Regions from separate parts of the Rossellomorea sp. FS2 genome, predicted to be linked through region 3. Evidence: predicted binding sites of a transcription regulator. Region 3 holds the regulator's gene; each other region holds the start of a gene.

Region 1 (10,969 bases), on a different contig from region 3:
ATAATCTCAACAAACACAAGGTCTCTGGTACGCCCTCGGAGGGAATCGAACCCCCATTTTAAGAACCGGAATCTTACGTGCTATCCGTTGCACCACGAGGGCATGTTTTAGTTACTGTCACGAGAACTAATTATAATAGAGAAAAGTCTCCAATGCAAGATGTTTTTGGCTTCTCATCTTAATACCTTATGAAAAAGCCAAGATTCCTTAGGAAGGATCTTGGCTTTTAATATGATTTAGAACGTATAGGACTCTCCGTCTTCCGGCACCAGGATGCGGGATTGGAGTCCTTTCTCTGTGGCGGTGTTCTTAAGTTCTTCCCTTGAAAGCGTGCCGTGGTTGACGGCTTCCATATGGGTGGAGACGATGGTGGCTTCGGGTGCTGCGCTCGCTGTCTGAAGGACGTCTTCTTTGCCCATGACGATGGATCCTCCTTCGAGGAACTGGTTGTCCCCTGCGTTGACGACGATGATGTCCGGATGGTGGGTGAGGATTTCTTCTTCCACCTCTTCATTCCATACGGTATCGCCGGCAACGTAGAGGGTTTTCTCGTTCTCATGTTTGAAGGCGATGCCGCTGACGGTCCCGGTGCGCTTGAGGATCTCTCCCCTTCCGTGCTTGCCTTTGGTTTTGATGAGCTGGATGCCGTTGAACTGCTCGTTATTTAGCACATGCACATTTGTGAAGCCTGCTTTTTGGACTTCTCCGGCATCGGCTTCGTTCTGTACATATAGATTGATGGATTTAGGGAGTACTTCTTTTGCCTTGTCATCGAAGTGATCCAGGTGAAGATGGGTGAGGATCACGGCGTCGATCCCCTCCAGTATGGCGTCAACGGATTCCGGCAGATCGACGATGGGATTCTGGATGTCATCCCGTTTGGACGGTGTGAAGGGAGGATAGGTCCCTTTCGGTGCGAGCATGGGGTCAATGAGGAATCTCGTGCCTGCATAGTCAATGATCAGGGTCGCGTTTCTGATGAGTTGTAGGTTCATAGTATCGGCTCCTTTTGTTCTATTTCTGATCTGATTCCCATAGAGGGGTGCACTTCTCATTTTACCCGTTGGCAAGGGGGAGCAATCACGAAACTTTCGCCTTTTGTACCGTTTAAAAAAGGGATGAGTGGGTATGATGTAGAAAGGATTTACATACAGGTTAATAAAGGAAGCATTAGGTTTGACCTTTATTGACCAACAGTGTATGATAACAGTACAAAGTGAATATGAAATGATTCAAAAATACACAGATGCATTTAAGGAGGAACGAGGATGAACTTAATTCCTACAGTTATTGAACAAACAAACCGCGGTGAACGTGCGTATGACATCTATTCCCGTCTATTGAAGGACCGTGTGATCATGCTTGGGAGCGCCATCGATGATAATGTGGCAAACTCAATCGTATCCCAGCTTCTATTCCTAGAGTCTGAAAATCCGGAGAAAGACATCTCCATCTACATCAACTCACCAGGCGGAAGCATCACAGCCGGTATGGCGATCTACGATACGATCCAGTACATCAAACCTGATGTTCAAACGATCTGCATCGGTATGGCCGCTTCCATGGGTGCATTCCTTCTAGCTGCCGGAGCAAAAGGCAAACGTCTTGCCCTTCCAAACGCAGAAGTGATGATTCACCAACCACTTGGAGGAGCTCAAGGTCAAGCGACGGAAATCGAAATTGCAGCTAAACGCATTCTCTTCCTTCGCGAGAAATTGAACCAAATCCTTGCTGACCGCACTGGTCAACCACTTGACGTGATTTCTAAAGACACGGACCGCGACAACTTCATGACTGCGGACCGCGCTTTGGAATATGGTCTGATCGACCGTATCATCACTCGCAACGACGCAGAAACTAAATAAGTCTTGAATGAACCCCCCTTGCATGAGTGCAAGGGGGGTTTTTGTTCTAATTTACAATAAAAGGATTTAACAGTAGAATATAGATATTATTTATGGCTAAGAGGTGGATGATGGATATTGTATTTCACGAACTTGATGTAACGGAAGAGAAGGCTTTTGATTTCGCCGTGATCAGCGTTGATTTTCAGGGGCAATGGATTTTTGTGAGGCATACTTCACGAGAAACCTGGGAAATCCCAGGAGGGCACAGGGAGCCGGGTGAAACGATTGAGGAAACGGCCAAGAGAGAGCTGTTTGAAGAAACCGGATGCCAGAGTGCCACATTCGCTCCGATTTGTGACTACTCTATCGGAACCAGAAGTGGCAGACTGTTCTACGCAGTGGTGAAAGAGATTGGTTCAAAACCACCATCTGAGATCGGAGAGATAAGGTATTTTGACACTCAACTCCATCCCTTGACCTACCCCGATGTTCAACCGCTTTTATTCGAGAAGACCCTTTCTTTCATGAATAATTCGAAATAAAGCAAAGAACCGCCTCAACCAAGGCGGTTCTTCAACGATTCGATGGCCAGATTCAGTGCGGTCAGTCTCCGTTAATTCAATGTCAGCTGGGGGCTTCCATCTTTGGCCTTCACTATCTGTTTATGAATCGAAGGAAGGATGTCTTCCAGCGTTTGTTGAGAAGTAGCGATGACGTCTCTTTCATATGAAAAACCGGTACCGTACCAATCGCTTCTCAGGCTGTCGATACCTGCCTTAATAGCATCGAGCCTCTTTTTCACCAGGGTGGTGTTCGCTCCTTTCACCTCCATGCTTTCATAGGCGTTCGAGAGCTTGCGGTAGGTCGATTCCAGGGAGTCCAGGGACGCCTCCTGATCGGCCCTGCTTATCATGGCCTCTTCTCTCTTTCTGAACGGGGTTCCCACAACCGCGACACTTCCACCAGATCGACACCCTCAAAGGTCAGCCGGTACACATCGGGCATATCGAGGTTCTCCCAAAACGCCAATCCATACTTGGGGTCAAAGTGATTCATGATGAGCACCATGATATTCCCGTGGGTCCCGACGGCCACGTGATTCCCTTCATATTCTTTTAGAAGTTCAAGCATGGCTGCGACGCCGCGCTTCTGAGCATCCACATTCGATTCTCCGCCTTCCCAGTGGAATGAAGGCTCTTCCCACACCTTGCGGATGGCTCCTTGAAAATCGTCTAAGGGCTCCGAAGATAGAAGCCGTTCCCTAAATCCGTCTATCAGGATCACGTCTTGATTCAAGGATGCCGCTGTGCCCTCCACCGTCTGCACCGCACGCAAGAACGGGCTGGATACCACATGGTCGAGGTTTTCGGATTCAAATATCCTGGTCACACGCCTGGCATCCCTCATCCCTTTCTCCGACAGGGGCCTGGTGAGCTCCTCCGGTGTATAGGTGGAATGGGCATGTCTGACGAAATAGATTACAGTTTTCATTGAATTCTCCCCTGCTTGCTTTTCTTCTATCCTAGCATATTTTTCCTACATGTCCCTGATTCGTTTCGTCAGTTCATTGAACCTCGCATCAAGCTCGGCGTATTCCTTTTGGGTAGGGGTCAGGAAGCTCAGCTTCCCGAGGACCTCCTGGCGCTCGGTCTCAAGCTGCATCTTGAGCTCTTCCCGTTCGTCCTTTGAAGGCTCTGCCTGTTCCCATTTCCTCACCATTTTACCGTTCTCAATCGCAATCTCAGCCGATGTCGTCTTTTCTAAAAAGTAGCGATCGTGGGAAACGACGATGAGGGTGCCATCGTAGGCTGCCAGGGTATGTTCCAGCTGCTCGCGGCTCAGGAGGTCCAAGTGATTGGTCGGTTCATCGAGAATCAGCACGTCCCGGTCCTCGAGGATATATTTGATGAGCTTGCACTTCACCCGCTCTCCCATGCTCATATGGCGGATCGGCTCCTCCCACTGGCTTTTGTCGAATCCGAGATAGGTCATGAGGTTCCTCACCTGCCCCCGGTCGTGAAACGTCTCCCTGTAAAAAAGATTCTCCGGTGTCTCATCTAGGGGTAAGTCGAAGACCTCCTGGGTGAGGTAGCCGATCTTCGCGGAAGGTGAAAGCCACATCTCCCCTTCATCAGGCGTTTCTTTTCCCATGATCATATTGAGGAACGTCGTCTTCCCGCTCCCGTTGGCACCGGTCACCGCCACCCGCTCTCCGTTTTGGATCGTGAAGGAGGCACCGCGGAAAAGCACCTTGCTTCCATGGGCTTTACCAAGATCCTTCACTTCAAGGAGACGTTTGCCGGCCTTTCTGCCCGCACGGACGGAGAGGTGTTTCTTTTCCTCCACCTCGACAGGCTCGGCATTGATCCGCTCGATTTCTTTCTCAAGCCGCTTCCTCTTCGATTTCACCTGGGCGTCCATCCGTTTGGCCTTCGAACGGTAGAACTCCTTCGGAAATTCCTGCTTTGTCGACTGGGCATGGGCTTTTCCTGACCAGGAAGTAAGGTCCTGGATCTGTCCCTCGATCCGTTCGATGAGCTTCTGCTGCTTCTCATATGCCCGCTGCTGGGTGAGCCTGCGCTGCTCGACGATCTTCACGTATGCCGAGTAGTTCCCCTCATATGTCACGATCGTCTTGTTCTCGATGGACCAGATCACATCGGCCACCTCATCAAGGAACGCCCGGTCGTGGGAGACCAGGATGACGGTCCCGCGATATCCCTTCAGCTCATTGATCAGGAATCCGATCCCTTCTTCATCGAGATGGTTGGTCGGTTCATCTAGAAGCAGCAAATGTGCATTCTGAGCGATTCCGCGTGCGAGTCTCACCTTCAGCTTCTCACCACCGCTCAGCTGTTCATACTCTCCATCCGGCACATCCCATTTCTGAAGGAGCGCTGTTTCCCCAGGGGACAACGCTTCCCTTGAATGATCCATGGCTTCCTGCTCTACCATCACGGTCTTCAACCCTTGAATCAGCGGTGTGATGCTGCCTGACGACGGTGCAATGTCACCGTTCAACAGCTTCAGAAGAGTCGATTTACCGGCCCCATTATTTCCGATGAGACCGATCACCTCCCCTCTTCTCACCCCTGCCTTCACCTGTTCCAACAAAAGCGTTCCTTCTATTTCAATATTCACTGAATCGATTTTCATTAATTCCTGCATACAATCCTCTCCTCATTCCGGGAGAACACAAAAAATCCTCCCACGATTTCTGGAAGGATTAGCCGCAAAGTACCATACACAAATAAGCCCGACGGAAATGGGACCTATGGGAAAAATGGGCAGACTAATCCTACTAAATATCATTCGAAATTCATTCAATTTCAAATTCTACCTACCAAGATTAGTTATCCATCGTTCACCCATCATCCCTTTCCCTTAACATTAGTCTAATCGTACCACCCACACCCCCATAAATCAATCCTTACCCATGGAAAAATAAGTATTGGAAAATACAAGAATGCGAGCTATAATACCTGTACCCAGCCAAAAGGAAGGGATGCGTTTGAATTTTAACCTACTACACTCGTACACACCATAAAGTGCAGCGGGAACGAAACGGACCCTTCCCTTCTTCACTCCCATAAAAAAGGGGGTGAGAGGTGTGATTTAACCTACAACACTCGTACATACCACAAAGTGAAGTGAAGCGGAGGCCGGCCGACTCCTATGGGAAAAGCGGGCAGGGTGAGACCCTGCAGGCTTGCCGAAGCGGCTCACCGCACGCCCCATGGAAAGCGGCCCTCCGCAGCGGAACGAAACGAACCCTTCCCTTCTTCACTCCCATAAAAAAGGGGTGAGAGGTGTGGATTTAACTTACTACACTTGTACACACCACAAAGTGAAGTGCAGCGGAGGACGGCCGACTCCTATGGGAAAAGCGGGCAGGGTGAGACCCTGCAGGCTTGCCGAAGCGGCTCACCGCACGCCCCATGGAAAGCGGCCGGCCGCAGCGAAACGGAACGAACCAATAACCAACTACACAAACCACTACCAAAGGAGACCACCACCATGTTCACATTCCAAGTCCAACCAAACCTAACACTAGCCCTTCTCCAACCCCACCACGCCCAAGAAATCTACACCCTCGTCGACACCAACCGCCACCACCTCAAACACTGGCTCGGCTGGGTAGACGGCGTCCAATCACCCGACATCTACCGCGACTCTATCATCCCCGCCTGGCTCCAACAACTCGCCGCCAACGACGGATTCACCGCCGGCATCCGCCACCACGGCAAACTCGTCGGGATGATCAACCTCCACTTCATCAACTGGAAAACCCGAAGCACCAGCATCGGCTACTACCTATCAGAAGAAGCCCAAGGCAACGGAATCATGCAGGCCTGCGTCACCGCCATTCTCCAGCACGCATTCGACGACCTCAACCTGAACAAAGTCGACATCCAGTGCGCAGAAGGCAACAAGAGAAGCCGCCATATCCCCGAACGTCTCGGATTCAAGCAGGAAGGCATCTCCCGCGACGCAGAATTTATCAACGGCCACTACAACGACATCGTCACCTACAGCCTACTTGCAAAAGAGTGGAGAGCAACTAGCGAATAGAGGGAAACGTTCGGGGGCTACTTTTTGGCGCACAGGAACCGTCCCCATGCGTCACCCATGCGCCACATGAAAGCAAAAAGGGACGGTTTCCATGCTTCCTGATGGAAGTACGGGAACCGCCCCTTCGTGTCATTCGATCGTTCGGTCTTCTGTCGGGACAAGGATATCTCCTTTTGTCCCTTTTTTCAATAGAAGGTGAAGAATGGTTTTTGATAGTTTGCTTGGATGATAGGGTTTCATCAGGTAGTCGCTTGCCCCAAGGGTCAACCCCTTTTCTTTCTCATCAAGGGCGGAGGAGATGATGATTGGTATGCCGGTCAGGCTCTCTTCCTTCTTGATTTCCTCAAGCACATCCCATCCATTCAGTTTACCCCCAAGCATGATATCCAGGACGATGGCATCGGGTTTCGTCCGCTTCAGACGCTCGATGGCACTTGAGCCATTCGTCGTGTGATCCACCTGGAAGCCGCTCTCGGAAAGCTCTGTGGCGAGAAGGGATGCAAGGCTCATATCGTCTTCGATCACAAGGATGTTGTGGCCGTTCCCCTGTTCTTCCTCCTTGAACGTATCAAGGGTGATGACCGGGAGGGTGACCGTGAAGGTGCTTCCTTTTCCGAGTTCAGACGACACGGTCACAGACCCGCCGTGGGCCTCGATGATTTCCTTGACGATGGTAAGGCCGAGGCCCGTGCCTCCGATCTTCCGCCGGTCTGAATTGTCGATCCGGTAGAATTTCGTGAAGAGCTTACCGATTGCCTCTTCCGGGATGCCCAGTCCTTCATCGCGGATCTCGATGGAGATGCGGTCTTCTTTTTCCTTCATGAGGATCGTGACGTCCCCTCCATCCGGTGAGTATTTCACCGCATTGCTGATGAGGTTCGTGAACGCCTGCGTGAGTTTATCCCCGTCTCCGAGGACGACGGTGCAATCCGTTTCCCTTCCGATCGTGAAGGTATGATGGGGTGAACTCACCTTCGTGAGATCCACGATATTCCGGACGATATCCAGGACGTCTTCATACTTCTTCTCAAATGTCTGTTTCCCGGATTCCATCCGTTGCACGTCGAGGAAATCGTTGATCAAGGACGTGAGACGCTGGGCTTCTTTGTAGATTGTGGTCAGATACTTCTTCGTCCGCTCCGGCTTCAGATCCCGAGTAAGCATAAGCTCCGTGAATCCCAGAACACTTGCAAGTGGCGTCCTCAGCTCATGGCTTACGGTACTCACGAATTCAGATTTCATCTGATCGACTTCGTATTCTTTCGTGATATCGCGGTGTACGAAGATGGTACCTATATGCTCATCTTCGTGATAAAGGGAAGTAGAGTACACCTGGAAGACATCGTTTCCTTCTGTAAGCCTGTAGATCATACTACTGCCGGATTCCTGCCGGCGGATGACATTTTGATAGTATTCCTTCAGTTCATCACCGTTCTCCACCTGGGTGACAATGCTGCAGCCCCATTTCGAATATGGAGCATCCTTCAGTGCTCCCATGTCACTTCCGATGATCCTCGCAAACTTGGTATTCACCAGCAGGCTGTCGCCCATCGGGTCAACGAGCTGGATCCCTTCCTGGAGATTGTTCAGGATATCCTGGTTCATATGACGAACCCGTTCGGAATCTTCATAAAGAAGGATGTTTCTCAAGGAAATGGAGATCTGCTTCGCAAACCCTTTATACTCCTGCTGTTCCTTGTCGGTGAATCCTTCACCGAAGCGACTGAACACCATGAAGGCCTCCACTTCTCCTTGAGCCGACAGGACTGGGATGAACAGGTCATAAGAATACATGGTTTCCTCATGATAGCCTTTTTCTGCCATGACGAGCTCACGTTTTACGCAAAACGGTTCCTTCGTCTCGAATAACCGTTGATGAAGGCCATTCTGGATATGGGCAAGGAACTGGCCGATGGCTTCCTTGGATACCCCGAATGAAGCATGGGTATCCTGGTCATCCATGAGGACGATCATCCCCCGTGGTGCGCCCATGATGCTACACATGCTCTTGACGATGCTTTCCAGTACCTCTTTCTTATTGAGGGAGTTCGATATCCCATTGATGAATTCGTTCCGGCGTTCAAGCTGCTCTCCCCTGTCGCGCGCAAGATGAAGCAATCGTTCCAATTCCTCCTGCTGGACTTCGAGCTCATCCTGCTGGGCTTGGAGTTCTTCATTCTGGGAGACGAGATGATCTTCTTTTTCCTGGACGGTGAAGATCATTTTTTCGAAGGCACTTGAAAGCTGGCCGATCTCATCGCGGCGATCCTTATTGAACGTCCAGTTTTGATACGTACCGGTCTCGGCGATATGCTGGGCAGAGGACGCCACTTCTTCAAGGGGATGACCGATCTGCTTGGCAATCGAGCGCATGATACGCATGAGGAGAAGGAGCATGAGCAAGACGAAGACCAGGAAGATCGTCTGACTCGTCGCTTCCTTGGCCCGGAGTTCTTCATAAGCTTCATCAGTGGACTGTTGGATGTTGTCATTATAGGCATCCAATTTTTCAAGAAATTCTTCTACTTTAGCAGTTCCACCATTGGCAGAGTTATCTTGGACACCCTGTTCGTCGCCATTTTCCACGAGCTCAATTGTATTGTTAACGATATCAACATAGTATTCATTGAAATCTTCTACCTCGGAGGCGAAGGCGCGATCATCATCAGACTCAGAAATCTTATTCATTTCCCGTATGGTGACTTTCAACTTCTTCTCGAGGTTTCTAATGCTCTGCTTAAATTCAGGTCGTTTAAACGCCACATACCCGCGCCCTTCAAAGAAGATCCGGTTGAACTGTCGGTCAAGTTTCTGGGCGACTTCCTTCCGATCATCGAGCTTGGCTTTCGTCTCATCGTACTCTACGGAAAGTCTGTGATCATACCAGTATAAACAGCCTGCTCCTATCAGGAACACGAGGATGAATCCTGTCATGAGGACAATGATCCGCCGTCTCAGGCTGGAATGGTAAAATTCAAGGAGTTTATCCATTCAGAATGTCCCCGATCTTCTCCATGAGTTCGACCGGGCTGTAAGGTTTCGACATGAAGTAGTCAGCACCGGCGGCAAGGACAAGGTCCTTATCCGCCTGCTGATTCTTCGCTGAGACCATCATGATCTTCACATCGCTCTTTCCATGGTGGTTCCTCACCTGATCGATGACCTCGAGGCCCGTAAAGGCGGGCATCATATAATCAAGGACGATCAGGTCGTAGTCGGTGCCGAGGATTCGGTCGATCGCTTCCTGGCCGTCGGCCGCTTCGTCGATGTCATATCCTTCATCTTCAAGAGTGTCGACCATGAGCATGCGCAGCACTTCTTCGTCTTCCGCAATCAAGATCTTCGCCATGTTCATTTCCCTCCTTTTCCATACGCTTCTTGCAGAATATAATAGGAATCTTTCAGTCTTTCATGGAAGGTCGGCTCTTCCCACTCTTTCCATGAATACCGGTAAAATGCCGCCGGATCCATGAAGCCGTCTTTCAATGCCGGATAAGCGTAGGATGCCTTCCCGTCTGTTTCATAAAGTCCGATACTGATGGAATCGAATTTTTCCTTGCCTTCAATTCCCGTCTTCCACATATCCCCCATGGCATCCTTGAGGCTCGGATCCTTGATGTTCAGGAGCTGCCACGGGATGCGGATTTCGGTCATATCGCCTTCAGGGGATACGCTGATATCCGTGAGGGAGTCATAGTCTTCATCCCCGGGGTTAGCCGTACCGAACTGCATCTTGCCCGTTTCATAGGATTCAAACGGCAGGGTCTTGCCCTGGATCGTCAGCTCCTTATTCAGGGTCAGGCGGATTGGATGATAGACGCCGTTATCCTTCTTCCCAGCATACGGCTCCTTGTCGATCATCTCGAGGAGGTTGCCGTAGTGATAGTAGTAGCTATCGTAATAGCTGTCGACGAGGAGTCGGGCGCTCTGATCCCCATTCATATGAAGGACGAAATCCACTCCTTTGGTCTTCACATCGTCGACCCCCGGGATGGTCGATTGACCTTGATCCGGGATCGTATCAAAGAGAAGATAAGAATCTTTATCTTTCACGGAATCCGTATCGACCCTCACGTATACATATCGTTCATCACTGGAAACGTAGAGGGCGTGGTCACCGTCCTCGAATGCAGGTTCAATGCCCTTGAACGCCCAGTCCTCTCTGCGTCCATCGACATGTAGGACGTCGGTTCGGTTCTTGCCGGGATCAAAGCTCAGGACGCCGAACTGCTGCTCATTGGTCTGGGCATTGGACCAGAACGGACGTCTGTCCGGATCATCGTAGTCCATCGTGTTCCATGTCCGTTTGAACCATTCATCCTGCCAGGTGAAGACCATTCCGCCGGCCAGGTTCTCCGCAATGATATCTTCAAAGAGCCTGCGGTCGATTTCACCCTGCTCTTTTTCAGAATGATGCCCTTGATCAAGTCCGTCGACATTCCGGTGGGTCAGGCCACGGGAGCCCGGCACACCAAATTCGGCAACGACGAGCGGCATGGTATGGTGCTTCTTCATATCATTCAGATAGCCTGCATAGTTGTTTTTCTCGC
Region 2 (10,969 bases), on a different contig from region 3:
ACCGAAAAGCAGGTTGAAGAGATCCTTTCTGAGCTGGCTAGATTCGACCTCAGTCTGCAACCGGAAAAGCTGAACGGCCGTCCACTCATGTTCTGGCACGGGAAAAATGATAAAGTGGTACCGTTCCAACTTACATATGAAGCGTATACGGAACTCCTCCCTTTCTATGAAGGACGAGAGGATCGACTGGTCTTCCTTGAAGATCAGAAGGCCGATCACAAAGTCAGCCGCGACGGTGTCCTGAAGCTCGTGGACTGGTTTGAGGACCACCTGATGGCGTAAGCTTTTGTCATATGGGACAGAATTTGTTAAGATGAGTTAAGAATACGGACAGATAGGAGTGATTGTGTGGATCAAGATCTGAAAGACAATATGATGGGCGCCCTTGAACAAGTGGTGGACCCTGAACTTGGAATAGACATCGTCAATCTCGGATTGGTATATGACGTGGAGCTGGATGAAGAAGGAACGGCCACCGTTACGATGACTCTGACCTCCATGGGATGCCCCCTTGCAGGGACCATCGTGGATCAGGTTAAAACAGCACTGCGTGATATCCCGGAAGTAAAGGATACCGAAGTGAATATCGTATGGAACCCACCTTGGAGCAAAGACAATATGTCACGCTACGCCAAGATTGCATTGGGAATCCGTTAAACGTCCCATAAGAAAAGGGCCTGCACATAGCAGGCCCTTTTCTAGTTGATTTGACAAACGCATTGGGGGCATTGATCGCAATCAATCGTTTCTTTCAGTCGATCCAGTTTATGAATGGTGATGAAGCCTTTGTTCATGGTAATCACACCGTTATCCTTGAGGTCGTGCAGCATCCTGTTCACCACTTCTCTCGAGGCACCGCAGAAATCGGCGAGATCCTGATTGGTGAGGCTGATACCGATGAGGATACCGTCTTCCCGGCGATCTCCGTACGTATTGCTCAAACGGATCAAGGTGGAATAAAGGGCGCCTTTTTTTCCATGAAGAAGGAGATCACGGAATCTTGACTGGTCTTTCCGCTGCTGAAGCTGTGACCACATCATCCATTCCCGGTTCCTCACCCTATCGTCCACAAGCGCTGCTTCGAAGTCGGTGATGGGGAGTGAGAGGAGGAAACAGCGATCCATCGCCCTGGCGCTGACCGAACAGGAAGAATCCCCGCAGAACAAATCAATTTCTCCTACAACATCCCCTGCTCCAACAATACGAAGGGCCAGTTCACGTCCGCCGGGTGTAGATCTCGTCACCTTGATATGTCCTTCCCTGATGAAGAACAAGTGGCCTGGGGCTTTTCCTTCAAGAAACAGGTAGCTTCCTTTGGATATTTCATATGGAAGGCCTTCCTGTATGAACATCGCTTTGATCGAATCAGGTATATGTTCCACATCCTCACACCATTCCGTTCAGATAGTTACAGGATATTCCTTTTTGTAAATTATAGAAGGGAAAAGAGTGTCACGCCGCCGCCTACAACGAAGCAGTAGATGGCGAACACTTTCAGGTTGCCTCTTGCCATGATGCCCATGAACCATCTTAATGCATAGTAGGAGGCAATGAGTGAGGCCAGGAATGCAACGATATACGGTACGGCCAGCTCCCCTAAGTTAGGGTCGTTGATCAGGTCTTTGATGCCGAGCAGCATGACACCGAACGATACAGGTATGTATAAAAGGAAGGAGAATCGCAGTGCTGTTTCGGGCTTCATGCCCCGTCCCATGGCAGCGACGATGGTGGCACCTGAACGACTGATACCCGGGATCAGTGCGACTGCCTGTGCAAGTCCGACGATGATGGCATCCTTCACATTAAGGTCCCCGTCATTTTTTCTTCCGCGCAGGTTACGGATAAGCCAAAGGGCGATACCCGTAATGATCAGGGTGATTCCCACTGTGATGATCCGATCAGAAACGAGTGCCTCAATATCATCACCGAACAGGACACCGATGACACCAGCAGGGATCGTCCCGACGATTAAATACAGGATGAATTTGAAGTCGCGGGTATTTTCAGGGGACTTCGTCTTGAAGTATCCGAGCCCGTTAGCAATCAGCCTGTAGATATCTTGGCGGTAAATGATGAGCACTGCCAGGAGCGAGGCTGTGTTGACGAGTATTTCAAACGTTAATGAAGTGGTCTTGATATTAAAGAAATGTTGAATAATTTGAAGATGTCCACTGGATGAGATCGGGATCGGTTCAGTCAGCCCTTGAATGAGCCCGAGTACCAGGTACTTCAGTATCAGAATAATATCCATTTACTTTCCTCCAAGCAAAAAAATTCACACTTATTCATTTAACACCATTGGGCAAAAGACTGTAAAGGGAATTTCCAGAATCGAAAAGAGATTGACATATTTCTGACAGGTATGAATGCCCCCTGTATGTTGAAAAATAGAAGCGAAGCACATGCTTCACAAAAGGAGGGGTCATTATGGGACAGCGCAGACACTTCAAAGGTGGAGAAAAAGCACCCAATAATGGGATATACATTGAGATCGGTGAAACCGGTAGTACCGTCAATCACCCGAAGCAGGCTAAACTGAAAGCCGGGGATCGTTTCCCTGAGACGACAAACGACGATCGCCACTGGACGTATGCCAGGAAGCCGTAATGATAGGGGATGGGGCATCTGCTCCATCCTTTTTTGTGCAATCACGGGCTTTTATTTTCCAATAGGGAAGGAACGAGCTATAATAAAGAAAAGGTCAAGAATGGTCAAGGAGGAGTGAGTATATGAATTTTGATCAATTCACCGTTGCGATCCAGGAAGGGCTCGTGGCGGCAGGAGAACTGGCAAAGGAAAAAAAGCATACAGACATCCTGGTGATTCATGTGTGGGATCGTCTGCTGGAAGGCCCGGACAGCTTTTTAGCCTCTCTCTATGCCAGGTTGGACCTCGACAGTTCCGGGCTGAAAGAGTTTATACAGTCCAGGATCGACCAGATCCCCGAAGTGCAGGGAGAGAATATTCCCTATGGACAATACTTTGCAGGTGATATTCGTCGTCTCCTTGATGATGCCAACCATCTAAAGGATAAATGGGGGGATGAATACATATCGACGGAACATCTTGCTGTCGGGATCTACCGACAGCAAGATCATCCCATTACGCGTTTTTTACTTTCAAAAGGAATCGATCAGCAATCGATCCAAGATCAAGTAGAATCCATCAGGGGAGGGGACAAGGTGAAAGATCAACATGCTGAGATGAAATACGAGGCCCTTAAGAAGTATGGCAGGGATCTTGTGGAAGAGGTGCGATCCGGAAAGCTCGATCCCGTTATCGGACGAGATGGTGAAATCCGTCATGTCATCCGGATCCTATCGCGGAAAACCAAGAATAATCCCGTTCTCATCGGGGAGCCCGGTGTCGGGAAGACAGCCATTGTAGAAGGACTTGCTCAGCGGATCGTCCGTAAAGACGTTCCGGAGGGATTGAAGGATAAGACCATCTTTGAACTGGACCTGAGCTCACTCGTAGCAGGGGCGAAGTTCAGGGGAGAATTCGAAGAGCGATTGAAGGCGGTACTGAAAGATGTGAAAAAAAGTGAGGGAAGGATCATCCTCTTCATCGATGAGCTGCATACGATTGTCGGTGCAGGCAAAACCGAAGGCGCAATGGATGCGGGAAATATCCTTAAGCCCATGCTTGCCAGGGGAGAACTTCACTGTATCGGCGCGACGACGCTCAATGAACATCGTACGTATATTGAAAAAGACCCTGCCCTTGAACGACGCTTTCAGCAAGTGCTTGTAGAAGAACCGACCGTGGAAGATACGATTTCGATCCTCCGTGGACTGAAGGATCGCTTTGAAATCCACCATGGTGTCAATATACATGACCGGGCCATCGTAGCGGCTTCGATGCTGTCTGACCGCTACATCACCGATCGTTTCCTTCCGGATAAGGCCATCGATCTTATTGATGAAGCCTGTGCCATGATCCGAACCGAGATCGATTCGATGCCTACAGAGCTCGATGAAGTCACCAGGAAGGTGATGCAACTTGAAATCGAAGAAGCGGCTCTGGTGAAAGAAAAGGATGCGGCTTCCCTGGGAAGGCTTGACTCGATCAGGGGGGACCTTGCCAGCCTGAAGGAAAAGCTGAACGGCATGAAGATGAAGTGGGAGCAGGAGAAAGCAAGTATCGCCATCGTCCAGGAAAAACGTGAGGAGCTTGAAAAACTGCGCCGGTCCCTAGAGGATGCGGAAAATCAATATGATTTGAACAAAGCAGCGGAGCTCAGGCATGGGAAGATCCCTGAAGTTGAAAAAGAGCTTGCCGGTCTCGAGGCAAAAGCGCTGAAGGAAGAAGAGGGACGTTTGCTGAGAGAAGAAGTCACGGAAGAAGAGATTGCAGGCATTGTGGCCAGGTGGACGGGAATCCCCGTAACGAAATTGGTGGAGGGTGAAAGGGAAAAGCTCCTGAAACTCGATAGCATCCTTCATGAGCGGGTCATCGGTCAGGATGAGGCGGTCGGTCTGGTGACAGATGCCGTTATCCGGGCAAGGGCAGGAATCAAGGATCCCAATCGTCCCATCGGATCATTCATCTTCCTCGGTCCTACAGGTGTAGGAAAGACCGAGCTCGCTAAAACCCTTGCCCAGACCCTGTTCGATAGTGAAGATCACATGATCCGCATTGATATGTCAGAGTACATGGAGAAGCACGCAGTCTCAAGGCTGGTCGGGGCTCCTCCCGGGTATGTAGGCTATGAAGAAGGAGGACAGCTAACAGAAGCCATCCGCCGGAAGCCATACTCGGTGGTCCTCCTCGACGAAATCGAAAAAGCGCATCCTGAAGTGTTCAATATCCTCCTTCAGATGCTCGATGATGGAAGGATCACCGATTCTGCCGGAAGAACCGTCGACTGCAAGAACACCGTGATCATCATGACCTCAAATATCGGCTCAACCCACCTGCTTGAACGCAATCACGGGGAAGAAGAGATCAGTGAAGATACGAAGGAGCTTGTCATGGGGCAGCTAAGGGCTTCATTCCGACCGGAATTTCTGAACAGGGTGGATGATATCATCTTATTCAAACCCCTAAGCATCAACAATGTGAAAGGCATCATCGATAAGCTCTTCAAGGAGCTGCAAGAGAGGGTAACAGAACAGGGGCTTTCATTGGAGATCACGGATGATGCCAAGTCCTTCATTGCCGAATCGGCCTATGATCCCGTGTACGGAGCACGCCCATTGAAACGCTTTTTGCAAAAAGAGATTGAAACAAAACTTGCCAGGGCCATCATTGCAGGCGAGGTCACAGGAGAAGTGATGGTTGAGAAAGGGGAGCAGGGTCTGACGATCACGTAAGGATGGTTGAAAAAAGTCCTATTTAATCATGACCAATATCAGTATAAGTTTTTAATACCGCTAATGATTTCCATGCAAGACTTCGCTTTCCGCGGGTAGCCCGTGAGCCTCCTCGGCATGCCTGCGGGGTCTCACATTAGCTACTCTCCCGAAGGAGTCTTCGTCTTGCATTCCAATCAACCGCTGGAAACAATGACATTTGAATTTCGTAAAACAAATTAAAAACCCGAACTCCTTTGCCTAGTGGTATGCAAAGGAATTCGGGTTTTACTATGACTAAAACACTTATGTCCCAGCCTCTTTATATTATTCATTCTGAGCGAGCATCATCTTTGTACGTAAGGACAATGAATTTATAGTCCGAACTATTACTTTTGGGAACCTCTTTAGATGATCGTAGATTAATCGTTTTTAATATTTCTTCATTGATATGCTCCCACTCTTCCAAAGTGAGGTTCACGATTTGTTCACTATACTTAGCATTTGAATGGATTGGGGGAGGATCTGAAGATAAATCTTCCTTCAATAAATTGATTCCTTGATTCATATTGAATAATGCTTTTGTTAAAAGTTTTTCATGATATTCCATGGCCACTTCTCCTTCGAATGTCATGGATGCATCACGAAGGTGGCTTGATGTGTAGTACTTCTCAATGATATTACCGACAAGTTTTTCTTTTTCAATCGTCATTAACCCAAGGTTTACTAATTTTTGGATGTGGTAGTATAGCCTCGACTGCTTTTCATTTAATTCTTTGGCGATTTCTTTCACTGTTTTGCTTTTATGTTTGACTGTATCAATGATTGCCTCCAGTTTTGGATCAAACAATGCTTTGGCAACGTCAGGGTTCACCATCATACTTCACCTCCGTCTCATCATATCAAATAAACCGGGGCAGAGGAAAAGTTCCTGCAGTAACGCTAACAAAGACAGAAAAATAATAAGAATAAATGGAAAAAACTGAATTTCTTATTTACAAATATTTTTTATCGTTTAAAATTATTTTAACGTATAAAAAATATTAAAGGGTGATTCAGTTGATATCTTTGTTAAGGAATACGTCCTATCGTCGTTTATGGTTCTCTCAAGTGGTGTCTTTGCTTGGTGATGGGATTACCCGTTTATTGGTCTTGTATCTGGCATCAAAATTGACCTCAAATCCTATGATCTTCAGTTTTATCCTCATTGCCGGTTACTTACCGGGCATGTTGGGGGGAGCCTTCGTCGGTCCGATTGTGGATAGGTATGATAAAAGGATGATTATGGTCTGCTCTGATTTGTACAGACTGGTCATCGTGCTCCTGATGATAACGGCACAGACCTCTTTATCCTGGCTGGTGGTGCTGATTTTTTTGCAAGGGGTAGGGAACCTGTTTTTTGAACCAGCTAAAACGGCCCTTATCCCGAGCTTGATAAAAAAAGAGTCCATACCTGACGCGGTGGCATTTTCACAATCTACATTCATGGTGATGGCAATCATTGCACCTTCCATAGGGGGGATTCTGTTACTGAGCAAGGAATATTCCCTCATATTTCTACTGGATGCAGCTACATTTATGCTTTCGGGGCTCATCCTCTTATTCTTAAAGTCGAGAAGAGGAGAATCGGCAGAGGAAGAAATGGTGACCAAAGACACATACAGGGAGTCTCTGAAGCAAGGGGTAAACATCATCAGAAACAATCCGTTTTTAATCGGACTTCTCTTTTTGATCACCATTGGTATATTTGTAATGGGAGTGATTAATGCAAATATTTATGCCATTACACTAAACATATATAGGTTGAATGAAGTTCAATTCGGGACACTGGAATCACTCGAAGGGATCTTTGGGGTAGCAGGTTCACTTGCAGTCCCTTTCATAATGAAAAAGTGCAGGAACAATACGCTGCTTATGCTTACGTTTGGATTTTTGGGGATTATGGCGCTATTGACGATTCCTGTTTATGAGGCTCATAGGATCCTTCCATTCTTACCGCTGTATATCTGGATGTGTATGACATCATTTTGCAGTCCCTTTCTCAATGTCCCGCTCAATAGCATGCTCATGCAAAGAGTGCCTGATAAGGTATTGGGGAGGATATCAGGAATCATGGGCACAATGATAAATTTCAGTATACTATCCGGACTGCTACTAGGCGGGTGGGCGGCCGCTGCCATTGGTCCGATATGGACGGTTACATTGGCTGGATTCCTACTGCTCGTCATCAGTATTACTTTTCCATTCACGAAATTTTACGGCGAGTTGGTTGCACCGACCGCTCAAGTCGAAAGTACGGAGGGATCGCCAGCACTCTGAAAATAAAAAAAGCCTGTAGGCGGTCGTCTGAAATTCAGACCCGGTCTACAAGCTTTTTTTTAATGATCCTCAACAGGTTCGTTAGGAAGGATCAATGTTACGATATAAGCAAGGATCGTGACGGCGACGGATAAGATCAACCCTTGCATGAAATCGAATTTTCCGCCACTCATGTTTGCTACAACATAAGTCAGCATCTCGGTCAGTGCAAATGCCCAGAAGAACATCCAGAAAAATCTCACGGTTACACCCCGTTTCTATATGATTGGCTGAAGCAGCCTATGTAAACATTCATAATCTCCTCTATACTACCACAGCTTGGGCTTTTAATAAATGGCGAAAATGTGAAATGTAACCCCTGTCATTTTATGCTCTTCATCACGAATTCCCTTAATTATGGGCTAATCCCCTTTCCGATACAGGACCCCGGCATACACTATAGTACCTTGGAAAAAGGAGAATTTCAGATGTATCAACGATTGTTTCAAGTAGAGCAAGAGTGGTGCATGATTCATTATCCCGAACGACCGAACGGTTTTGCAGTGATGATCATTGGTGATTACGGTCAAGATGTAGATGAGAAAAGCAGTTTCTGGTCTCAGCATGAGTTCCGTAAGAAATGGGTCCGCGATATGACGGATAAAGGGTATATCGTTTTTTACAGCAATCTGTACGGAGCCAATTGGGGAAGCAAAAAGGCAGTCCGTCTTGCACATCGCCTCTATCAATATGTGAAAAGGACGGAAATCATCAACCCCCGTATCCATATCCTGATCGAAGGAATGGGCGGGCTAGTCCTGAAAAACCTTTATCCCCTGATGAAGGAGGATGTGAGGAGCATCGTGATGCTGTCGCCATGCATATCCCTGCTGAACCATCTTCAACAGGAGAAGGAGCAGAAGTTCTTCCACAAAAAGCTCATTCGGGAAATCAGACATGCTTTCAATATCACGGAAGATCAGTGGCCGTCATTCCTTGGAAGTTTAACTGAAGCAGACGTGTTCCAGACAATCCCGATGCCGATCTACATTGTGCAACCTACCAGCCTGAATCGTTATAAAAATCAGGTCACACTCATACTAGATATATATAGGGACCGGTTGGAAAACGGTCTGATGGTCGATTTGTTTTATGTCCTTCCTGAGAAACGGATCTCCCTGGGAAGGAAATTCACATCTTATTTTGCGAAGCACGAAAGCGAACTTTAGCTGATGGGAGTGAAGAAAGTGAATCATGCATATGTGTATCCGGCCCAGGGATTTCTGGGCTTTGAATTATGTACGGCGCTGCTCGAGGAAGGGTGGGAAGTAACAGCACTTGATTCTGGCAGGGAGATGGGTGATCATTGGATGGAAATCGGCCGGAATGCCAATCTCCACTGGACGTCTTATGCTGAATGGGATCGAGTGGTTCCTTCCGGAAGTCATGTGTATCTGCCCTATTATGATCAGGAAGACCTTATAAAGGGAAAAGAAGGCGAGACCTTGATGGGAAAGGCAGCATACACCATCAGGGTTTTCAGCCATTTTCAAGATCCTCCCTCGCAAAATCCAGGCGGTGCCGATATATATATTCCCACCTTGATCGGTCCGCGGCAGCCCGAGTCGTATCTTTTTGCCAGACTACTAAAGGATGTTCATGAAGACGAACCGGTACAAGATGATCCGACCGGCGTGATCTACGTGAAGGATGCCGCCAGGAAGATCGTCTCACTCGCAGGGGGAAAGGGAAAGGCCGTTCTTCATTTGAAGGGGGAAGCGGGGTGGTCGGAGGCCAGGTCCCTCCTGACGGAAGCCGGAATTCCACAAATGGAAGCACCGAAGATCATCAGGGGCAAGGAAGTATCTGTCACGGCTTCTAAAAATCTTGAAGGCATCTTTGATGAGCAATTAAAGGAAGCCGGGATAAAAAAAGGAAAAAATAGCTTCCCTTATTCGGAGCGGTAAAGGTAAAATAAATCCGTTGCACTTATTTTTACGAGTTCCGAAGAATCAAAGGAGTTGCTGTACTTGATCATGAAATTTTTTCACTTGTCGATGATCCTGTTGCTCATCGGGGGCTGCTCTGCCGGTAACCGGTCAGGAGAGATGGATAATGCCGGTCTGCTTGTACCGGAAACGATCGATGACGGCGTTTGGGGAACCAAGGGCTATCAAGGTCTTTTAGGCATCCAGAAAGAGTTCGATGTGAAGGTTTATTATAAAGAAGGCATGAAGAACGATGCATCGGTCCGTCAAGCCATAGATGACTTTGAAAAGGAAGACGTCAATCTTGTTTTCGGACATGGGAGTGAGTATTCTTCCATATTCAATGAGGTGGCATCAGAGCATAAAGACATGCATCTGGTGAGCTTCAACGGGGACGCCACGCAGAAAAATACTACCAGCCTGACTTTCAAAGGCTACGCTATGGGCTTCTTTGGAGGGATGACGGCGGCTTCCCAGACCAAGACGGATCGACTCGGCATCATTGCCGCCTTTTCCTGGCAGCCGGAAGTACAGGGGTTCATTGATGGAGCCAGATACCAAAACAGTGAAGCAGAGGTTCTGGTCGATTATACAGGTCACTGGGATCATGCCGAGGTTGCCCTCGAAAGGCTCGACGGACTCCTCGACCAGGACGTGGACGTTGTATATCCTGCTGGGGACGGGTATAATGTGGCTGTAATTGAAAAGCTCAAGGAATCAGGCCGGTATGCGATCGGGTATGTGAGCGACCAATCAGACCTTGGGGAATCAACGGTGCTGACGAGTACGGTCCAGCATGCCGACAAATTGTATGAATTGATTGCCGGGAAATATACAGCCGGTGAGCTTGAGTCGGGTAATCTTGAATTCGACTTCCAGGACGGGGTCATCTCCATGGGAGAATTCAGCCCTGTAATCCCTGATGGATTCAAGAGCGAAATGAACCAGCATATCAAAGCATATGTCGATACCGGGAAACTACCGAACGGAAAGGAGCCGCCACTATGAACGAAGACAAAACGATGGAATTTTTGCAGATCGCGATGAAGTATCTTCCGGAAGCACAGGAACAGCTCGAAAAATCAGGAATCCAGCTCAGTCCAGATATGATTCAACCGTTCCTGTCCATGTTCACCAACGTCATGAACGAAGCGTATGAACTAGGGAAGCAGGACGCGTCGAAGTAATGTACATAGAACAGGAGGAATGATTCACCCCGCCTGATCAACAAGAAACCCAAGAGACGACATAAAGTCCCTCTTGGGTTTTTTCGGCGTGTGGAGAATGAGGTTCTCCCCGGTGAACCCCGCAAGCTTGATTCGAGGGTTGACGCTTTCTTTGAAGCTCTTCTACTTAGAAGGACCTTACCCATTTAAGTATTGGGGTTAT
Region 3 (10,969 bases):
CCGGAGTAGCGTGGCATCTGGCCGGATGCGCTTTGGGCTTCCCGTTCAGCTTCCAGCTCCTCTTCCGTACAATAGCATTTATAAGCTTTTCCGCTTTCAAGAAGCTCATTTAAATACTGTTCGTAAATATGGTTCCGCTCGGATTGACGATAAGGGCCGTATTCGCCTTCCTTATCCACACTTTCATCCCAGTCGATCCCAAGCCACTGAAGATACTTGAGCTGGCTTTCTTCTCCGCCTTCAATGTTACGCTTCTTATCCGTATCCTCGATGCGGATGATGAATTTCCCGCCCACACTGCGGGCATATAGATAGTTGAATAGGGCCGTACGGGCATTACCGATATGTAAATGACCCGTTGGACTCGGGGCATAACGTACGCGTACTTCGTTTGACATATTCGTTCCTCCTCTATGATTCTGCTTGTATTAGTTTACCACCGTTCGAAACCGGAATAAAGGGTCTTACTTTTGCTTCACCAGAACCGTCGTCTGAGCAGCGATCCCTTCTCCGCGTCCGGTGAAACCAAGTTTTTCGGATGTTGTGGCCTTTACATTCACCTGTGATGGATCCGCTTCGAGAAGCTCGGCGATCCTTGCTCTCATCTCATCGATATATGGGGCCATCTTCGGCTTTTGGGCGATGATGGTGCAATCGATATTCCCCAGTTCATAGCCTTCCTCTTTGACCATTGTCCATACATGCTGAAGCAGCTTGGCCGAATCTGCATCCTTGAACTCCTCTTCGGTATCGGGGAAATGTTTCCCGATATCACCGGCAGCAATGGCACCGAGACAGGCATCCGCCACGGCATGAAGAAGGACGTCGGCATCAGAATGCCCCAGAAGCCCTTTCTCATACGGGATCGTGATGCCGCCCATGATCAATGGGCGATCCTCTACTAGTTGATGCACATCGAAGCCTTGTCCGATTCTAAACATGATGTTTTCCTCCTTCAGTTCTCTTCTTCAGTATCGCCTCGGCAAAAAACATATCCTCCGGCGTCGTCAGTTTGATATTGTCATAATCACTTTCCACGATGGACACGTCTTCTCCCAGACGCTCCACGAGAGAAGCGTCATCGGTCCCGAGGAACCCTTCGTCCCTTGCTGCATCGTGGGCTTTTTTCAAGGATGAAACGCGAAAAGCCTGTGGGGTCTGCACCATCCACAAGCTTGAGCGCTCGATCGTTTCTTCGACTTTCCCATCCATGACTTTCTTGATGGTATCCTTTACCGGAACCGCGGCAATCGCCCCACCTGTCTCCCCAGCCCGCTCAGCGAGCTCGTGGATGACCGACCGGGAAATGAACGGCCTGGCACCATCATGAACGAGTACGACTTCATGATCGACCTCAAGCAATGCCTGATAGACGCTATCCTGTCTTTCTTTCCCCCCGTCGACGAGTCGGATATCCTTGCCGATATCATGACGATCGATCAGAGCGTCGAACTCCTCCCGTTCATCGGGATGGATAGCAACAAAGATCCCCTGGCACAGGGGATCCCGGTCGAACACTTGAAGGGTATGGACAATGATGGGTGCCCCGTCCAACTCAAGAAGCAGCTTATTCCGATCCGCTTTCATCCGTTTGCCCCTTCCGGCAGCCGGGATGACCACTTGATACTCCATATGATTAACTCCTTTGACTTCCTCTAGTATTCATCCATTATACCTTACCGGGTCAAAGGAGTCAGGCTTAGAGCGCTTTTTCCAATTGTTTCGGCTTTGCGAAGATCATCCGCCCCGCGGAGGTCTGCAGTACCGAAGTGACAAGGACATCGATATATTTGCCGATGTAGTTGCGCCCTTCCTCCACGACGATCATCGTTCCGTCATCGAGGTAGGCAATGCCCTGATTATGCTCTTTACCGTCTTTGATCACTTGTACCTTCAGTTCTTCACCAGGAAGGACCACAGGCTTAACGGCGTTCGCCAGGTCATTGATATTCAATACTTGTACCCCTTGAAGGTCACATACCTTATTCAGGTTGAAATCATTGGTCACAACGATTCCGTTCGTGAGTTTCGCAAGCTTCACAAGCTTGGAATCCACCTCTTGGATCTCTTCGAAGTCCCCTTCATAGATCTGGACCTCAACCGGCAATTCCTTCTGGATGCGGTTCAGGATATCCAGTCCGCGGCGTCCACGATTCCGCTTCAATACATCGGATGAATCCGCGATATGCTGGAGCTCTTCGAGGACGAACTGAGGAATGACGATGATCCCTTCGAGGAATCCTGTCTGACAGATGTCTGCGATACGTCCGTCGATGATCACGCTTGTATCGAGGATCTTGAGCGTCTTCACGGCGTTCGCCTCATCATCTTCTTCGGAATCTTTCTTCTTCGAACGAGAATTACCGAAGAGCCCTACCATTTCATCCCGCTTCTTGAAGCCGACCTGGAAACCAAGATACCCAAGCAGCAAGGTCAAGAGTACCGGTACGACCGCATTCAAAATCGGGAATTCAAGCTGATTGACGGCAATTCCCAACAGGTACGCCACAATCAATCCGATAATCAGACCAAGACTTCCAAAGAGCAAATCCGTCACCGGGGCCTTTACCAAACTATCTTCGAACCATTTGACAAAGTTCACCACATACTCGACTGCCCAGAACGAAATAATATAAAAAATAATGGCACCTAATATAGCAGTCATATATGCATTATTGATTAATGAAATATCCGCCATGTTGATGACCGACAATAACTCCGGAATCAATAGGATCCCTAGTGTACCACCTACGATAAGGAAGCATGCCTGAACGATTCTTTTTAACATACCTTCACCTCCTCCTATCCATTATAAACAATTTATGATTTTTAAAACGTGAGATTCTTGACTAATTTTCTTCAATTTCACGAATGATGATAGAGGCCCTCATGAAAAGGCTAACACTCGGGGATTGCACTGTCAATTTTTTGGAAACAGGGCATTTCTCCCTTTTATCAAACCGGGACTTGTGTGCTATAATTGCCGGTCAGCGAACGTTTGTTCCTTTATGAGCTTGAGACCTTCTTTAATCTTGCGCGCCCTCACTTCCCCGATCCCTTCCACTTCATCGAGGTCTTCCACTGTCGCTTTCACAATGTGATGAAGGGCATCATACTCATTGATCACGTTCTCAATGATCACGATCGGAAGACGCGGGATCTTATTCAATACACGGTATCCGCGCGGGAACATCGCCTCATCATGATGAGGGTAGCCTTGATAGCCAAGGAGCTTCAGGAGCACATTGTCTTCAAGCACCTCGGAGCGCACAAGCTCCTGGAACTTGTATAGAAGCTCGAATGCCTTGACGTTTCGGTCCATGGCGTAATCCCGGAAGATCAGCATCGCCTCGCTCTCGATGTCTGAAAGGAGTTCATTCATCTGCAGGCGGATCAGTCTTCCCTCAGTACCGAGTTCACTCAAATACGTAAGAAGCTCATTTTTGATCCTGAGAACCATTTCGAATCGATGGAGAACCTGAAGCAGGTCGCTCTGGGTCACCAACTCTTCAAACTCCAGAACCGATAGATTGGAGATGCTCTGGTCGAGGACGACCTTATATTTCTCCAGTGTCTGCACAGCCTGATTGGCTTTGGTCAGGATGACGGAAATGTCCTTCAGGGCGTATCGGAAATTGCCCTGGTACAGGGTGATGACGTTACGGCGCTGTGAGATGGCAATGACAAGGGCATTCGTCTGCCTTGCCACCCTCTCTGCCGTACGATGCCTCATCCCTGTTTCCGTGGAAGGCACATACACATCAGGGGCAAGCTGGGCATTCGCCAGGATGATCTTCGTCCCTGATTCGTTCAGGACGATTGCCCCGTCCATTTTCGCCAGCTCATACAGATAGCTGGGTGAAAACGGACAGTTGATATGAAAGCCGCCGTCGAGGACGGACTTGACCTTGTCGTTATATCCGACGACGATCAATCCGCCGGTATTGGCCCTGAGCACATTATCGATGCCATCCCGGATAGGGGCACCGGGGGCGACGAACTGTAAAATGTCCGATATGGATTTATCCTTAGCCTTTTTATCTTCCATTTTGTTATCCTCCTAAAATCATACCCAACGCTTGATGGATATCGGATACACCGACCACTTCGATTCCGCCCGGTGCCTGCCAACCCCCGATATTGTTCTGAGGGATGATGACGCGCTGGAAGCCAAGCTTCGCCGCTTCCTGCACCCTCTGCTCGATTCGTGAGACGCGCCGGATCTCCCCGGTCAGCCCCACTTCCCCGATGATGCAATCCTGTGCGCGTGAGGCTTTGTCCCTGAAGCTTGAAGCAATGCTCGCCGCTACGGCCAAATCGATAGCCGGCTCATCCAGCTTCACTCCACCTGCGACCTTAAGGTAGGCATCCTGTTGCTGAAGGAGCATCCCCGCCCGCTTCTCAAGAACAGCCATGATCAGGGAGACCCTGCTATGGTCGATTCCAGTTGCCATACGTCTCGGGTTATTGAAGCTCGTCGGTGTGACGAGGGCTTGGATTTCCACAAGCACCGGCCTTGTTCCTTCCATGGATGCAACGACCGTCGAACCGGCCGATCCCTGTGAACGTTCTTCGAGGAAGATCTCCGAAGGATTTGCGACTTCTTCAAGACCCAGCTCCTTCATTTCGAAGATCCCCATCTCATTCGTAGAACCGAAACGGTTTTTCACCGCCCTCAAGATTCTGTAGGAATGGTGGCGCTCCCCTTCGAAATAGAGCACGGTGTCGACCATATGCTCCAGCAGGCGTGGACCGGCAATGGATCCTTCCTTGGTCACATGTCCGACGATGAAAATGGCAATTCCTTTCGTCTTACCGATCCGCATCAATTCCGCCGTACATTCCCGCACCTGCGATACGCTTCCCGGCGCCGAAGTGACCTCCGGATGATAGATGGTCTGAATGGAGTCGATGATGACAAAGTCGGGTGAAAGCTGATCGATGGTCTGGTGGATCGACTGCAGGTTGGTTTCTGCATATATGTATAGGTCATCAGCCGTGATATTCAGCCGGTCCGCACGCAGTTTGGTCTGCTTGATGGACTCTTCACCTGAGATATAAAGTACTTTTTGCTTTTGTTCGGCAAGCTGTGAAGATACTTGCAACAGCAGGGTGGATTTCCCTATTCCCGGGTCTCCCCCTATCAACACAAGCGATCCCGGCACCACTCCGCCTCCAAGTACACGGTTAAGCTCTTTGGAATCAGTAAGGACACGGGGCTCTTGCATCGTCTCGATGGATGTCAGTTTTTCAGCCTTTGATGGCCCTTCGCTGTGTTGGAATGCACCTCGGGGCTGCTTACCCGTAATCGCCACTTCTTCCACCATCGTGTTCCACTCATTACATCCGGGACATTTCCCCATCCATTTTGCTGATTCATACCCGCAGGATGAACATACGAATTTTGTCTTCTTTTTTGCCAAAACGATCCTACTCCTCTTCCTAGTCTTATTACTATACCGGGCGCGTCCCGGCTATACATACTCTTTGCTTCTTATGGAAAAAAAGAGGCACAGGTTCATGACCGTGTACCTCTTCCTTTTACCATCAAGGAGTTGAATTGGTTGCTTCTTCTTTCAATTTGACGACGAACTCTTCCCCTTCGACATCAATGAGGATGTCTTGACCCGTCAAGACTTTCCCTCTCAGGAGCTCTTCAGAAAGCTTATCTTCGACATATTTCTGAATGGCCCTGCGGAGCGGTCTTGCACCGTATTCAGGATCGAATCCTTCGTCCGCAATCTTCTCCTTGGCAGCCGCAGAAAGCTCGAGATGGATATCCTGCTCCTTGAGGCGCTTCGTGAGTTGATTCGACATAAGGGTCACGATCTCTTTCAGATGATCTTTCTCCAATGAATGGAAGACGATGATTTCATCGATACGGTTCAGGAATTCGGGGCGGAAGGCACGCTTCAGTTCCTCCATCACTTTCCCTTTCATATCTTTGTAATCCTGTTTCCCGTCCTGGATATTGAAGCCCATATGCTTATTGGCTTTAAGGGACTGTGCCCCGACGTTCGATGTCATGATCAGAACTGTGTTCCTGAAGTCGACGGTCCTTCCTTTGGAGTCAGTCAAACGACCATCTTCCAAGACTTGCAGAAGGATATTGAAGACATCGGGATGTGCTTTTTCGATTTCATCGAGGAGCACGACGGAATATGGTTTGCGACGGACTTTCTCAGTCAGCTGACCGCCTTCTTCGTACCCGACATATCCCGGAGGTGAACCGACGAGACGGGAAGTGGAATGCTTCTCCATGTATTCCGACATATCGATCCGGATCATCGCTTCTTCATCACCGAACATGGATTCCGCGAGAGCACGGGCCAATTCGGTTTTCCCTACACCGGTAGGACCGAGGAAGATGAATGAACCGATTGGACGCTTAGGATCCTTCAGTCCTGCACGCGCACGGCGCACCGCTTTCGATACGGCGACAACCGCTTCGGATTGGCCGATGACACGGGAGTGCAGGATTTCTTCAAGCTTCAAGAGACGATCTGTTTCTGTTTGAGCAAGCTTGGATACAGGTACTCCTGTCCAGTTGGACACGACCTTCGCGATATCTTCCACTGTGACTTCGGTATTTTCCTGCCCCTGCTTTTCTTTCCATGTATTCTTCGTTTCTTCCAGCTCTTCACGAAGCTTCTGCTCGGAATCGCGGAGGGAAGCGGCTTTTTCAAACTCCTGGCTCTGAACCGCTGCATCTTTCTCTTTGCGGATCTCTTCCAGTCTCGCTTCAAGCTCCTTCAGGTTCGGCGGAGTCGTATACGAGCGGAGACGGACCTTAGAACCGGCTTCATCAATCAAATCGATCGCTTTATCCGGAAGGAAGCGGTCTGAAATATAGCGGTCTGATAGTTTCACAGCGGCATCGATGGCTGCATCCGTGATGGATACGCGGTGATGTGCTTCATAGCGGTCACGAAGACCTTTAAGGATCTGGATGGACTCCTCTGCTGTCGGCTCATTGACCTGGATCGGCTGGAACCGGCGCTCAAGGGCTGCATCCTTCTCGATATACTTACGATATTCATCAAGGGTCGTCGCCCCGATGCATTGCAGTTCTCCACGTGCAAGGGAAGGCTTGAGGATGTTGGAAGCATCGATCGCCCCTTCGGCCCCTCCTGCCCCGATCAGCGTGTGGAGCTCATCGATGAAGAGGATGATATTCCCTGCCTGACGGATCTCATCCATCACTTTTTTCAAGCGGTCCTCGAACTCACCACGGTATTTCGTACCGGCAACGACCGTTCCCATATCAAGGGTCATGACACGCTTATCACGGAGGATCTCCGGTACTTCATTCGCGATGATCTGCTGGGCAAGGCCTTCAGCAATCGCCGTCTTACCGACACCGGGTTCCCCGATAAGGACCGGATTGTTCTTCGTACGACGGCTCAACACTTCGATGACACGTTGGATTTCCTTGCTTCGTCCGATGACCGGGTCAAGGCTTCCTTCACGGGCAATCGCCGTCAGGTCGCGCGCAAGGCTATCAAGTGTCGGCGTGTTGGCATTCGTGCTGCCGCCTCCCTGATGTCCGCCTGAATCGTTGTTGCCGAGGAGCTGGAGGACCTGCTGCCTTGCTTTATTCAAGCTTACGCCAAGGTTTCCAAGCACACGTGCTGCCACGCCTTCCCCTTCACGGATCAGACCGAGAAGGATGTGCTCTGTCCCCACATAGGAGTGACCGAGCTTCCTTGCTTCATCCATGGAAAGTTCGATGACTTTCTTCGCGCGGGGCGTATAGTGGATCGTCTGGGACTTCTCCGTTCCTTTCCCGATCAGACCCTCCACTTCCTTCTGGATCTTCTCTGGGCTTAGTCCAAGGGCAGTCAGTGCCTTGGCTGCAATCCCTTCGCCTTCACGTACGAGGCCTAGCAGGATATGTTCAGTGCCGATGTTATTATGGGCTAGTCGGATGGCTTCTTCCTGGGCTAATGCCAATACTTTTTGAGCTCTTTCTGTAAATCGACCAAACATCATGATTCTTCCTCCTCACATGTATCTTTATCCAATCTAATTCGCTCCCTGATCAAGGAAGACCTTCTTATGTCCCGTTCATTCGGTCGCAACGGACCTCCGGAATATTGTTGTAAAAAACCCGGTTGGGTCAAAATCATCAATTCATTCAAAATATTTTTGGAGAGACTGTGGATCATGCCGAGATCGATGCCCAGACGAACATCCGACAGGCATTTGGCCGCTTCCTTCGATTCAATGATGCGGCTATGCTCCAGCACCCCCAGCGATCTGAAGACCCTATCTTCTAATTGTATGTTGGAGGTCTGAACTAATGCCTCCCTCGCCGTCAGTTCCTTGGCAATGATCTGATTCACCACGCTGATGAGATCTTCCACGATATCCCCTTCTGACTTACCGAGGGTCGTCTGATTGGAGATTTGAAAGATATTCCCCAGGGCTTCACTGCCTTCACCGTAGATCCCCCTGACGACGAGACCAAGCTGATTGATCGCCGGTATGATCCGGTTCATCTGCTGGGTAAGGACCAATCCCGGAAGGTGGACCATGACCGATGCCCTGAGCCCTGTTCCTACATTCGTAGGGCAAGTGGTCAGGTATCCGTGCTTCTCATCGAACGCAAAGTCCAGTTCGCTTTCAAACCAGTCATCAAGCTCATTGGCACGGGAGAGGGCCTGCTTCAGTTGGAGTCCCGGATACAGACACTGTATTCGGATATGATCCTCTTCATTTACCATTATGCTTATATCTTCATCTGGTGATAAAAGGACAGCCCCGACATTCTTATCTTCTGCCAGATTCGGACTGATGAGGTGTTTCTCCATCAATACCCTTTTTTCCAAAGGCTGAATCTCACTCGTAGGTAAAAATTCGAGTTCCCCCAGCTCTTTAGGGAAAGAAGACAGCTTCTCCTTCACCCGTTCTACGATCTGCCCTGCTTCCTCAGCTGAATAAAGGGTTGAAAAACGGAAGTCAGTCAGATTCCTTGCCAAACGAACCCGTGAACTCAGGACAATATCCGATTGGGGTCCTTCTTCATTCATCCACGAACTGACCGTATTGCTTAGAAATCGTTCCAGACTCATTCTGCACCTCCCCCTTCCTGTCTCATGTCACGTTCAAGGGAACGAATGCGGTCTCTCGTCTCGGCTGCTCTCTCAAACTCCTCCTCTTCGATGAGGGTCTGAAGTTCCGTTCTCAGCTTCTTGATCTGCTTCTTGATCTGGATGGTGCCACCCATTCTTTCGGGCACCTTTCCGTGGTGCTCCATATTCCCACTGTGCACCCTCTTCAGGATCGGATCGAGCTCGCTGTTGAATGTCTTATAACACTCCGAACATCCAAACCGACCGATGCTCGTAAACTGTTGGAATGTCAATTTGCATTTCGGACACTGAAGAACTTCCTTTTTCGGCGCTTCCTGCTCCTGTGCCTGCTTGAAGCCGGGGGTGATATTCAATAAACCGGCCAACAGATTATTCACCGTAAAGGCTGCCGAATTCTCGAACATCGTTCCTTTATCCTGAGCACATTGCTCACACAGATGGACCTCGGTCTTCTCTCCGTTCACAACTTTCGTGAAATGAAGGGTTGCCGGATTCTCATTGCACTCCTGACACATCATTCCATTCACCTCTTACATTCTTACTCGTATTTTAACGTATCCAGCATAGCCCGGAGCATCCTGCCCCGGAGTATATCCCGTTCAGGCAACTCGACCATGATCACAGATCGATCCATGACACTCAGCATGATCTTTGCCTCTCTTTCAGATATTATATCCTCTTCCACGAGTCGGAAAACGATATCAGCCGCCGTATTTTGACTGATTTTCTGAGTAATGAGGGCCACCAGCTGATCAATAAGATGCAGCTGATCATGAGCCTTCACCCGCATGATGCGGATGTAACCCCCTCCGCCTCGCTTACTCTCGACCACATACCCTTTCTCGATGGTGAAGCGGGTATTGATCACATAATTTATTTGAGAAGGAACACATTGGAACTTATCTGCGATCTCACTTCTTTTAATTTCGACGATTTCAGATTCACTTAAATCCAATACATTCTTCAGGTAATTTTCGATGATGTCGGAAATATTCCTCATTAAACCTCCTCCTCATTTGACTTTGACTATATTTGACTATAATTATACAACCGGGCTTCAATCTTTGCAATGAAGAAGCATAGCCTTAAAAGCTTTTCTGTTTAGGAGGGATTTTAAACGTGAAGATCGATTAAAAACGGAAAATTCGAATTAGGTGTATATTCGACTTTGTGTGGGGTTAGTCCTTCTTTGGATGTGCGGGGTTTTCGGAAGAGTTCAGTAAAGAGAATGGATATTAAAGCGTAGGAGTGGCGTACATTTTGAACTGTAGGGTTATATCATTTAGATTCTGGACCTCTGTATATGTTTTCAGAATGAGAGGGTAACGAGTTTTGATGGTTTTCAATAGTGGGGACTGTGTCATTTTGGAGCGTCAATAACATATTTCTTAAGGGTTGTACACAGACAGAACGCCAACTATTGGAATGGTTTAGGTGATTTTAGACGGGATTTTTATTCGAATTAGAATTGCAGATACTATTAGGGTTCCGCAAGTATATGCGGCCGTTCGCACATAAAGGGAATGAATCGCAAATAGGAAAACGGGCGATGATCAATTTCGCAGGTAAAAAGTTGATTTTCGCAAATAGGATTAAAAATATTGCAAATAAATGATGAATTTCCGCTGATATTTTTGGCGGGCGGAGGAGAACGGTGGGTCCAGAAGGCTCAACGTCCTCCATAGGCGTTGTGAAAAATGTCGAACGGTGTCAGGAGTGAAAAATGACCCATTACTTGGAAAAACATCGCTAATATCAGAACCCTGTTCGCACGTATCGGTCTCCCTTCGCTTGGAACGCAAAAAAGTCGCAAATAAGCGCTCCCCCTTGGCCTCATCTCCAGATAACACCTCTGTCCATCCCGCTTGGCTGAT

What was found. Region 3 encodes CtsR, which represses protease genes until heat stress. Its sites were predicted from a motif close to ATGGTCAATAAAGGTCAAACA; they were not measured.
Region 1: clpP (ATP-dependent Clp endopeptidase proteolytic subunit ClpP) is a predicted target of CtsR. The motif match lies at 1,174-1,194, and genes of this name have one in related genera.
Region 2: clpB (ATP-dependent chaperone ClpB) is a predicted target of CtsR. The motif match lies at 2,698-2,718, and genes of this name have one in related genera.

Annotation. Positions count from the first base shown of each region.
Region 1 is NZ_JBLRVS010000005.1:212,708-223,676, reverse strand. It holds tRNA gene ACNA6I_RS17515 (tRNA-Arg) at 31-102, opposite strand; gene ACNA6I_RS17510 (MBL fold metallo-hydrolase) at 237-995, opposite strand; gene clpP (ATP-dependent Clp endopeptidase proteolytic subunit ClpP) at 1,269-1,865, shown strand; gene ACNA6I_RS17500 (NUDIX hydrolase) at 1,958-2,389, shown strand; gene ACNA6I_RS17495 (hypothetical protein) at 2,461-2,760, opposite strand; gene ACNA6I_RS17490 (histidine phosphatase family protein) at 2,757-3,338, opposite strand; gene abc-f (ribosomal protection-like ABC-F family protein) at 3,384-5,015, opposite strand; gene ACNA6I_RS17480 (GNAT family N-acetyltransferase) at 5,865-6,419, shown strand; gene ACNA6I_RS17475 (ATP-binding protein) at 6,549-9,410, opposite strand; gene ACNA6I_RS17470 (response regulator transcription factor) at 9,403-9,768, opposite strand; gene ACNA6I_RS17465 (hypothetical protein) at 9,771-10,969, opposite strand, start outside.
Region 2 is NZ_JBLRVS010000001.1:1,674,696-1,685,664, reverse strand. It holds gene ACNA6I_RS08785 (prolyl oligopeptidase family serine peptidase) at 1-282, shown strand, start outside; gene ACNA6I_RS08780 (metal-sulfur cluster assembly factor) at 349-657, shown strand; gene ACNA6I_RS08775 (Crp/Fnr family transcriptional regulator) at 699-1,382, opposite strand; gene ACNA6I_RS08770 (undecaprenyl-diphosphate phosphatase) at 1,433-2,251, opposite strand; gene ACNA6I_RS08765 (YjzC family protein) at 2,428-2,607, shown strand; gene clpB (ATP-dependent chaperone ClpB) at 2,730-5,315, shown strand; gene ACNA6I_RS08755 (winged helix-turn-helix domain-containing protein) at 5,626-6,174, opposite strand; gene ACNA6I_RS08750 (MFS transporter) at 6,345-7,613, shown strand; gene ACNA6I_RS08745 (DUF2929 family protein) at 7,673-7,855, opposite strand; gene ACNA6I_RS08740 (hypothetical protein) at 8,081-8,821, shown strand; gene ACNA6I_RS08735 (hypothetical protein) at 8,840-9,559, shown strand; gene ACNA6I_RS08730 (BMP family ABC transporter substrate-binding protein) at 9,623-10,588, shown strand; gene ACNA6I_RS08725 (ComZ family protein) at 10,585-10,767, shown strand.
Region 3 is NZ_JBLRVS010000008.1:50,136-61,104, forward strand. It holds gene gltX (glutamate--tRNA ligase) at 1-398, opposite strand, end outside; gene ispF (2-C-methyl-D-erythritol 2,4-cyclodiphosphate synthase) at 465-941, opposite strand; gene ispD (2-C-methyl-D-erythritol 4-phosphate cytidylyltransferase) at 934-1,632, opposite strand; gene ACNA6I_RS22645 (PIN/TRAM domain-containing protein) at 1,700-2,788, opposite strand; gene disA (DNA integrity scanning diadenylate cyclase DisA) at 2,975-4,048, opposite strand; gene radA (DNA repair protein RadA) at 4,053-5,423, opposite strand; gene clpC (ATP-dependent protease ATP-binding subunit ClpC) at 5,548-7,992, opposite strand; gene ACNA6I_RS22665 (protein arginine kinase) at 7,989-9,074, opposite strand; gene ACNA6I_RS22670 (UvrB/UvrC motif-containing protein) at 9,071-9,613, opposite strand; gene ACNA6I_RS22675 (CtsR family transcriptional regulator) at 9,634-10,095, opposite strand.